Regions from separate parts of the Salipiger sp. PrR002 genome, predicted to be linked through region 1. Evidence: riboswitches for the same ligand, from Rfam matches in the RefSeq annotation. Region 1 holds a riboswitch; each other region holds the start of a gene.

Region 1 (3,266 bases):
GGCACCGTCGGCGCGCCGCTGCTCGCGCCGCTGGTCAAGGCCTCGGGGTTTCATCCCGAAGACCTGCCGCCCGCGCTGGTGCTGGTCAGCTTCGTCTGGATCATCCCGCTGCTTGGCCAGCTTGGCATGAACCCCATTCTCGCCGTGACGCTGATCGCGCCGCTGGTGCCCGCCGCCTCCGAGCTTGGCGTCGCGCCCGAGGCCATCGTGGTGTCGATCACCGCGGGCTGGGCCTTGGGGGGCATCAGTTCGCCCTTCACCGCCACCACGCTGCTGGTGGGACGTTTCGGCAACGTCAGCGCCCGCCACGTCGGTCTGCGCTGGAACGGCAGCTATATGATCTGCATGCTGCTTCTGCTGTCGGCATGGGTGCTTGCCCTCGGCTATCTCATTCTCTGACCTCCAACTCGCGAAAGTTCCGCCATGAGCCTTGCCCAGACCCCGCCCATCTTTGACGGCCACAACGATCTGCTGCTGCGCCTGCTGCGCGGGGCCGTCAGCGCCAGCGACGTGGTCGGCGGGCTGAGCAGCGGCCATATCGACCTGCCGCGCGCGCGCTCGGGCGGGTTCGGCGGCGGCTTTTTCGCGGTCTTCGTGCCCAGCCCCTCGAAGTCGGGCGACGACATGGACGCGATGGCGCAGCCGCAATACGACCTGCCGCTGCCCGAGATGATCCCCCATGCCGAGGCGCTGGAGACCACGTGGAAGGGGGTCGAGGCCTTCGAGGCGCTGGCCGAGGCGGGCGCCATCACCCCCTGCACCACCGCCGCCGAGATCGAGGTCGCGCTGACCGGCCCCAAGATGGCCGCTGTGCTGCATATCGAGGGCGCCGAAGCGATCGGCCCGGACCTGAGCGAACTGCACGAGCTGCACGCCCGTGGGCTGCGCTCGCTCGGCCCGGTCTGGTCGCGCCCGACGATCTTTGGCAACGGCGTGCCCTTCCGCTTCCCCTCGACGCCGGATACCGGCGACGGGCTGACCGAGGCGGGCAAGCGGCTGGTCAAGGAATGCAATGATCTCAAGATCATGATCGATCTGTCGCATCTCAACGAAAAGGGCGTCGACGATGTGGCCGCGCTGACCGATGCGCCGCTGGTCGCCACCCATTCCAACGCCTATGCGATCACCCCGCACGCGCGCAACCTCACCGACCGCCAGCTTGCGATGATCGCCGAGAGCAACGGTATGGTCGGCGTCAACTTCGCCTCGGCCTTCCTGCGCCCCGACGGGCGGATGGATCCCTCGTGCAGCCTCGACGTGGTGCTGCGCCACTTCGACCATCTGATCGAGAAACTGGGCGAGGACGGCGTCGGCTTCGGCTCGGATTTCGACGGTGCAACGGTGCCCGAGGGCATCACCGACATCGCCGGTCTGCCCAATCTGCGCGCCGCCATGACCGCCCATGGCTTCGACGCCGCGCTGATGGACAAGCTCTGCTCCGGCAACTGGCTGCGCGTGCTGCGCAAAACCTGGGGCGCATAACGCCCGCCCCTTCGTCTAGACGCAAATATCCCGGGGGTCCGGGGGCAGCGCCCCCGGCTCTCTGCAGCCTTTGGGCTTTCGCACCCGGCCGCATCTGCTAGGGTCCTCCACACCTAGGGGGGTCCCGGCAAGGGGCTGAGATACTGCTGGCATGCGTGCGGCGCAGTGACCCTTTGAACCTGATCCGGATCATGCCGGCGAAGGGACAGGTGGAGCTGACCGCATGCCCTCGCCGGCCTCATTTATGGAGGCCGCGCCCTTGAACACCCCCGACATAATCTCCCGCATCCCCAACGTGCTGACGATCGCGGGCACCGACCCCTCAGGCGGTGCGGGGATTCAGGCCGATCTCAAGGCCTTCAGCGCCAACCGTGCCTATGGCATGAGCGTGATCACCGCCGTGGTCGCGCAGAACACCCGCGGGGTGCGGGCGGTGGAGGCGCTGCCGCCAGAGTTCGTCGCGGCGCAGATCGACGCGGTCTTCGACGATGTGCGGGTCGACGCGGTGAAGATCGGCATGGTCGCCAACGCCGGGATCATCCGCGCCGTGGCCAAGCGGCTGCGGGCCCATGGCGCGCGCAACATCGTGTTCGATCCGGTGATGGTGGCCAAGAGCGGCGACGCGCTGCTCGACCCCGAGGCGGTGGCGGCGCTGCGCGAAGATCTGGTGCCGCTGGCAACGCTGATCACCCCCAATCTGCCCGAGGCCGCCGTGCTGCTCTCGCGCGGTGCGGGCTGGAGCGCCGAGGAGATGGCCAAGGAACTGCCTGCGCTGGCCGCCATGGGACCAGAGGCGGTGCTGCTCAAGGGCGGCCATCTGACCGGCAGCCCCGAAAGCACCGATCTTCTGTGGTGGCAAGGACAGACCCGCAGCTACAGCGCGCCGCGCATCGCCACCAAGAACGACCACGGCACTGGCTGCACGCTCTCTGCCGCGATCGCCGCGCTGCTGCCACGCAAGACGCTGCCCGAGGCGGTGGATGAGGCGAAGCGCTACCTGCAAGGCGCGCTGGCCGCGTCGGACCGGCTGGAGGTGGGCGGCGGCCATGGGCCGCTGCACCATTTTCACGAGATGTGGACCTAGGCCGCGGCCCAGGCGCGGGCAATCTCCCGCGCCGCAACCGCAGGATCCGGCTGGCCGCAGATCGCAGAGACCACGGCAAGGCCCTGCGCTCCCGCCTTTTTCGCCGGCGCGGCATGATGCGCTTTCAGCCCGCCGATGGCCACCGCGGGCACCGGGCACGCCGCCACCTGCGCCGCCAGCCCGTCCCAGCCCACGGGCTGCTTGTGGTCGGGCTTGGTGGGGGTGGCAAAGACCGGCCCGGCCCCCACATAGTCCACCAGCGCAGGAGGGGCCGCCCGCGCCAGGTCCGGGCTTTCCACCGAGAGCCCCAGCAGCATCTCCGGGCCGACGCGCGCCCGCGCTTCGGCGGGGGTCATATCGCCCTGCCCCACGTGCAGCCCGTCCGCACCGATCACCCGCGCGGCCTCGACGTCGTCATTGACGATGAGCAGCGCGCCCGAGCCCGCCAGCGCCGCCTTCAGCGCCCGCCCGGTCTCGATCACTCTCGCGGTGCCGCCGTCCTTGTCGCGCAGTTGCACTATGGTGGCGCCGCCCTGCACCGCAAGACGCGCCGTTTCCACCATGCCGATCCCGGCGCAGAGGCCGGGATCGAGCACCAGATAGACCGACAGGTCAAAGCGCCTCATGCGGCATCTTCCAGCACCCGCAGATCGGCCCCGGCGTCCAGCGCCTCGGGCGTCAGCGCATGCAGCCCGTCGAG
Region 2 (3,266 bases), on a different contig from region 1:
ATCGAGCATTCGGTGACCAGCATCGCCTTGCCCGGCTGCTCGCGGTTCACATAGTCGATGATCCCGGCGGTGGAGCCGGAGAAATCTGCCTCGGCCACCACGTCGGGCGGGCATTCGGGGTGGGCGATGATGCGGGTGTCGGGCTGCCAGCTGCGGAAGTCGCGCAACTCGGCGGCGGTGAAGCGTTCGTGCACGATGCACGAGCCGTCGTACCAGACGATGTTTTTTTGCGGCACCTGCTTGGCGACGTTCTGCGCGAGGTATTTGTCGGGGGTCATGATGACCGTCTCGGCGTCGAGCGCGGCGACGATCTGCGCGGCGTTTGACGAGGTGCAGCAGATGTCCGACGCCGCCTTCACCTCGGCGGAGGTGTTCACATAGGTGACCACCGGCGCGCCCGGATAGCGGCGGCGCATCTCGGCGATTCCCTCGGGGGTGATGCTTTCGGCCAGCGAACAGCCCGCGTCCATATCGGGGATCAGCACGGTCTTCTCGGGGCTGAGGATCTTCGAGGTCTCGGCCATGAAATGCACACCGCATTGCACGATCACATCGGCCTTCACCTTGGTGGCCTCGATCGCCAGTTGCAGGCTGTCGCCCACGACATCGGCGATGCCGTGATAAATCTGCGGCGTCATGTAGTTATGCGCCAGAACGACGGCGTTGCGCTCTCTCTTCAGGCGGTTGATCGCCTCGACATAGGGGGCGTGGATCGCCCAGTCGGCGGGCGTCACGACGCGGCTCATGCTGGCGTAGAGATCGCCAAGCCGTTCCGCCGCCTCGAGCGAGGGTGCGAGGTCGTAATGGCGGCCGAGCGTGTCGGCGATGGTGGTCTGGTCGAGCATGACCTGCTCCTCCTCAGGGTCTTGTGCCGACGTCCGGCATTAGACCCAAGCTGACCTAAGGACAAGGCGGCGGGGCGATAAAGTGAACCATTGTGTCGCAGGCAGCCGCGCCGGATGACCGGGCACAGGCGGCGTATTTCGGTGATTGACCGGCGGCACTCAGCGCCTATGCTCGGGCCAACGTCAGGGGAGTCCCGCCATGGGGACTGAGAGGCTGACAGGGACGCCGCGGCGTCCCGGTGACGCGACCCTTTGAACCTGACCCAGTTGACGCTGGCGTAGGAAGACCGAAGGGCAATCTTCTCCGAAGCAGCACGCGCGGGGTGGTCCTTTCGGGCCATCGGGCCCTGTTGTGCATCCATATGCGCGGGGCCTGTGGCCCCTTTCTCCGTCCATCCTCGGCTTTGGGTCTTTGGCTTGGGTCCTTTGGTTTGGGGCTTTGTGAGGAGGAGCGCGCGATGGACGAAAGGATTTCTGTGCTTGGCGGCGGTGTAGCGGGGCTTTGCGCCGCGCTGGCGCTGGCCGAGCGCGGCCTTGAGGTGGAGCTGATCGTGCCCGAGGGTGCGCCGCCACCCGCCTCAAAGCTGGCGGGCGGGATGCTGGCACCCTTCTGCGAGGGGGAGAGCGCCCCGCCCGAGATCACCCGGCGCGGACAGGCGGCGCTTGGCTGGTGGCGGGCACGCACGGCGAGCTTTCGCCAGAGCGGCACGCTGGTCCTCGCCCCGCCGCGCGACCGGGCGGAGCTGACCCGCTTTGCCCGCGCCACCACCGGCCAGACCCTCGTCGATCCCGGCACGTTGGAACCCGAGCTTTCGGGCCGCTTCGCCTCGGGGCTGTTCTTTGCCGAAGAGGCGCATCTCGATCCGGGCGCGGCCATGGCGGATCTGCGCGCGGCGCTTGCCGCGCGCGGGGTGCGGAGGCATGGCGGCGCGCCCTCGGGGCGCATCGTGGATTGCCGGGGTATGGCGGCGCGGGACCGTTTGCCCGATCTGCGCGCGGTGCGGGGCGAGATGCTGGAGCTTCATGCACCCGGCGTGCGGCTGACCCGCACCATTCGGCTGCTGCACCCGCGCTTTGCCTGCTACATCGTGCCGCGCGCCGCGGGGCGCTACATGATCGGTGCGACGATGATCGAAAGCGCGGACCCCGGCCCGGTCACCGCCCGCGCGGTGATGGAACTGCTGTCGGCGGCCTACACGGTGCACCCCGGCTTTGCCGATGCGGCGCTGATCTCGGCGGGGGCGGGGCTGCGCCCGGCGTTCCCCGACAATCTTCCGGCGCTGCGCCGCACGCCGGGACGCATTCATCTCAACGGTATGTATCGCCACGGGTTTCTTATGGCGCCGGTCCTTGCCGAGGATCTGGCGGATGAGATCGTGGCGCAAAGGGAGAAGACCCATGCAAATTGATCTCAACGGCCAGAGGCTGGCCACGACTGCCAAGACGCTGGAGGGGCTTCTGGCCGAACAGGGCGTGGACGCAGGCAGTGTCGCCACCGCGCTCGACGGGGCCTTCGTGCCGCGCGGGCTGCGCGCCGCAACGCCGCTGAGCGAGGGCGCGAAGGTCGAAGTTCTGTCGCCGATGCAGGGGGGCTGAGCGATGTTTTATGGCGTTGACCTGCCGTCGCGGCTGATGCTGGGCACGGCGCAATACCCTTCACCGGCGGTGCTGGCAGAGGCGGTGTCGGCCTCGGGCGCCGGGGTGATCACCGTGTCGTTGCGGCGCGAGGGGGCGGGCGGCGCTGCGTTCCGCGATCTGCTCACGGGCACCGGCTGCCGCCTGCTGCCCAACACCGCGGGCTGTCATACCGCGCGCGAGGCGGTGACCACGGCGCAGATGGCGCGCGAGATCTTCGGGACCAATTGGATCAAGCTCGAGGTGATCGGCCATGCCGACACGCTGCAGCCCGATCCCTTCGCGCTGGTCGAGGCGGCGCGCATCCTCTGTGCTGAGGGGTTCGAGGTGTTCCCCTATACCACCGAGGATCTGATCGTGGGCGAGAAGCTGCTGGAGGCGGGCTGCGAGGTGCTGATGCCTTGGGGGGCGCCGATCGGCTCGGGGCAGGGGCTGCGGCACCGCGAGGCGCTGCGGAGCATGCGGGCGCATTTCAAGGGCGTGCCGCTGGTCATCGACGCCGGGATCGGCGCGCCGAGCCAAGCGATGGAGGCGATGGAAATGGGCTTCGACGCGGTGCTGCTGAACACCGCCGTGGCCAAGGCGCTGGACCCGGTGGGCATGGCGCGGGCTTTTGGTCAGGCGGTTCACGCGGGGCGGCTGGCGTATGAGGCGGGGCTGATGCCGCGCCGCGACATGGCCGAGGCCTCGACGCCGATCTTCGGCATGGCGGATCTGGCATGATGGGGCTCGATCGCTTTTACCTGATCACCGGCCATGTGAACCGGCTCGAACTGCTGGTCCCGC
Region 3 (3,266 bases), on a different contig from region 1:
AGGCAGATCACGAAGATCACCGCGAAGGCTCCGGGCGCGATGCGCAGCACCATGGGCGCCTCGAGGGTGCGCAGCATCGCCCATGGCGACAGCCCCAGCGAGGCGGCGAGGCGAAAGCGTTCGGCGGGGATCGCCAGCCAGCCCTGCAGCAGCAGCCGGGTCGCCAGCGGCAGGTTGAAGAACACATGCGCCAGCACCACGCCGTGCAGGCCGTAGATGCTGAAGCCGGGCAGTCCGACCGCCCGCAGGGCCGCGTTGACCATGCCGTTCTGGCCAAAGACCGCCAGCAGCCCCAGCACCGCCACGATCGTCGGCAGGATGAACGGCGCACCCAGAAGCGAGATCAGCAGCCCGCGCCCCGGAAAGCGCCGTCGTGCCAGCGCGCGAGCGACCGGGATCGCCAGCGCCACCGAGAACAGCGCCGAAAGACAGGCCTGCCAGAGCGTGAAGCGCAGCGCCTGCCAGTCGCCGGGGCCAAGGCTGCCCCAGCCACCAGCCCGCGCCAGCACCGCCGCGACCGGGCCCAGCACCAGTGCCAGCACCAGCCCGCCCGCGGCAAGCGCCGCGATTATTGCGAGAGGCCGCGACGCCATGCCTCGATCGCCTCATCCCGCAGCGCGGCGGCCTCGTCCTCGGAGTAGAACAGAACCTTGCTCGGCAGTTCGAGCTCCTTGAACCCTTCCGGCCAGTCCTCGTGCGGCAGGGCGGCGGGGAAGGACCAATTGCCGGTGGCGATCATCTGCTGGAACTCGGGCGTCAGGATGAAATCCATGAAGTCCTGAGCCAGCTCGGGCTGATCGGTGTTGGCAAGTTTCGCGGCCAGTTCGACCATGAAATAATTGCCCTCGGGGAAGATCAGCGCCTTCTTGGTGTAATCCTCTTCGGCGATGATGTGATAGGCGGGCGAGGTGGTGTAGCTCAGCACCATGTCGGCCTCGCCATCGGTGAAAAGGCCGTAGCTTTCCGACCAGCCCTTGGTGACGGTGAGGATCTTCGGCGCCAGCTTGCGCCAGGCATCTTCGGCCTCATCGCCAAACACCGCCTCGACCCAGAGCGCCATCGCGAGGCCCGAGATCGAGCTGCGCGGGTCTTGGATGACGATCTTCAGATCATCCGGCGCGTCGAGCAGCTCGGCAAAGCTGGTGGGCGGCTCGGACAGGCGGGTGGTGTCGTAGATGAAGGCCGTCTCACCATAGTTGTAGGGAAGGAAGGTGTCGTCGGTCCAGTCGATCGGCAGGGTGAGCGGCGAGAGGTCCACGCCATGCGGGGCGAAGAGGCCGCTTTCGCGGGCCTTCTTGGTCACATCGGTGTTGAGGCCAAAGACCACATCGGCCTCGGTCTGATCACCTTCGAGCAGCAGGCGGGGCAGCAGGTCGCCGGGCTTGAACTGCAGATCGCAGCCGCAGCGCGCCTCGAACATCTCTTCGATCTTCGGGCCGGGGCCCCATTCCGAGACGACGTAATCGCCTGCGTAGACGGTCAGAACGGGCTCTTGCGCCAGCGCCGTGCTGGCAAAGAGACATCCCGCTGCAAAACTGATGGCCTTCATGGCATCCTCCAAATTTGCGGCGAGAGGGCAAGATGGGCCGGGGCGCGTGGGGCCTTGGGCCGTGACCTTCCCTCCGCCGGTGCTAACCGGGTCAGGTTCAACGGGTTCGCGTGGATCGCATCTCAGCCGGCGCGGATCGCGCGGCACCCCGAGGTAGCGCAAGACCTAGCCGGGGTCGGGGCCTCTGACAAGGGAATTGCGCGCAGTGCCCAGTGTCGTCCGGTGTCGTCTTGTGTCGCTGTTTGTTGCGGAAATTCCTTGAGACAGGGGCCGCGCTGGCCTAACAGGCTTGGCGAGCAGACCCCGCGGCCCGACACAGGAGACATCCCCATGAGCCTCAACACTTTCGGCCATCTCTTCCGTGTGACCACATGGGGCGAAAGCCACGGCCCGGCGCTAGGCGCGACGGTGGACGGCTGCCCGCCGGGCGTGAAGATCGACGAAGCCACGCTGCAGAGCTGGCTGGACCTGCGCAAGCCGGGGCAGAACAAATACACCACCCAGCGGCGCGAGCCCGATGCGGTGAAAATCCTCTCCGGCGTCTTCGAAGGGCAGACCACCGGCACGCCGGTTCAGTTGATGATCGAGAACACCGACCAGCGGTCCAAGGATTACTCCGAGATCGCGGCCAAGTTCCGCCCCGGGCACGCCGACATCACCTACTACCAGAAGTACGGCATCCGCGATTATCGCGGCGGCGGGCGCTCTTCGGCGCGTGAGACGGCGGCGCGGGTGGCTGCGGGCGGTCTGGCGCGGGCGGCGCTGGCCGAGTTGGCGCCGGGTGTGTCGATCACCGGCTACATGGTGCAGATGGGCCCGCAGGCGATCGACCGCTCGCGCTTTGACTGGGAGGAGATCGCGCGCAACCCGTTCTGGTGCCCCGATGCCGAAACCGCCGAGGGCTGGGCGGATTATCTCGACGGTCTGCGCAAGTCCGGCGACAGCGTCGGCGCGGTGATCGAGGTGGTCGCGCGCGGCGTGCCCGCGGGGCTGGGCGCGCCGATTTACGGCAAGCTCGACACCGATCTGGCGGCGGCGATGATGTCGATCAACGCGGTGAAGGGCGTGGAAATCGGCGAAGGTATGGCTGCGGCTGCGTTGACCGGCTCGGCCAATGCCGACGAGATCACCATGGGGCCGGATGGGCCGGTCTACAGCTCGAACCACGCGGGCGGGGTGCTGGGCGGGATTTCCACCGGGCAGGACGTGGTGGTGCGTTTCGCGGTGAAGCCGACATCTTCGATCCTGACGCCGCGCAAGACGCTGACGGTGGGCGGCGAGGAAACCGACATCGTCACCAAGGGCCGTCACGATCCCTGCGTCGGCATTCGCGCGGTGCCGGTAGGTGAGGCGATGATGGCCTGTGTCATCCTCGATCACCTTCTGCTGCACCGCGGTCAGATTGGGTCCAATCGCGGTCAGATCGGCTGATCTGGGCGCCACTGCTACTGCCTCTGTCGCTTTTGCCTGTGGCGTCAGGCACGCTACGGAGCTCTAAGGGGCGGGGGGCGATCAAAGCGGGTCACCCAGCGCCGCAGAGACCCGCAAGAAGCCCCCGGTCAGAATTCTTCCCAGCTCACGTCATCGCCCGCGACGGCGCGCTTTGGTGTGGGCTGGGATTGGGCAGCCGGAACCGAGGGCGGCGCAGGCTCGAAGCTTTCGATAGGCGCGGCCACCGGCGTGACATCCTGCGTATCCGCGGCTTCGACGCCCATGA

What was found. A riboswitch is a leader RNA that binds a small molecule or an ion and turns the genes downstream of it on or off. The one in region 1 is predicted to bind thiamine pyrophosphate.
Region 2: it holds a riboswitch for thiamine pyrophosphate, as region 1 does, so the genes downstream of both, G0A00_RS21270 (FAD-dependent oxidoreductase) here and thiD (bifunctional hydroxymethylpyrimidine kinase/phosphomethylpyrimidine kinase) in region 1, are expected to answer to the same signal.
Region 3: it holds a riboswitch for thiamine pyrophosphate, as region 1 does, so the genes downstream of both, G0A00_RS20640 (thiamine ABC transporter substrate binding subunit) here and thiD (bifunctional hydroxymethylpyrimidine kinase/phosphomethylpyrimidine kinase) in region 1, are expected to answer to the same signal.

Annotation. Positions count from the first base shown of each region.
Region 1 is NZ_JAAGOU010000001.1:115,455-118,720, reverse strand. Features, by position in the region: gene G0A00_RS00555 (hypothetical protein) at 1-399, shown strand, start outside; gene G0A00_RS00550 (dipeptidase) at 424-1,482, shown strand; TPP riboswitch at 1,588-1,706, shown strand; gene thiD (bifunctional hydroxymethylpyrimidine kinase/phosphomethylpyrimidine kinase) at 1,742-2,566, shown strand; gene thiE (thiamine phosphate synthase) at 2,563-3,192, opposite strand; gene thiM (hydroxyethylthiazole kinase) at 3,189-3,266, opposite strand, start outside.
Region 2 is NZ_JAAGOU010000031.1:7,383-10,648, forward strand. Features, by position in the region: gene nadA (quinolinate synthase NadA) at 1-845, opposite strand, end outside; TPP riboswitch at 1,021-1,147, shown strand; gene G0A00_RS21270 (FAD-dependent oxidoreductase) at 1,304-2,254, shown strand; gene thiS (sulfur carrier protein ThiS) at 2,244-2,441, shown strand; gene G0A00_RS21280 (thiazole synthase) at 2,445-3,203, shown strand; gene G0A00_RS21285 (thiamine phosphate synthase) at 3,203-3,266, shown strand, end outside.
Region 3 is NZ_JAAGOU010000028.1:32,599-35,864, forward strand. Features, by position in the region: gene G0A00_RS20635 (thiamine/thiamine pyrophosphate ABC transporter permease ThiP) at 1-593, opposite strand, end outside; gene G0A00_RS20640 (thiamine ABC transporter substrate binding subunit) at 569-1,549, opposite strand; TPP riboswitch at 1,601-1,710, opposite strand; gene aroC (chorismate synthase) at 1,880-2,980, shown strand; gene G0A00_RS20650 (methyl-accepting chemotaxis protein) at 3,109-3,266, opposite strand, start outside.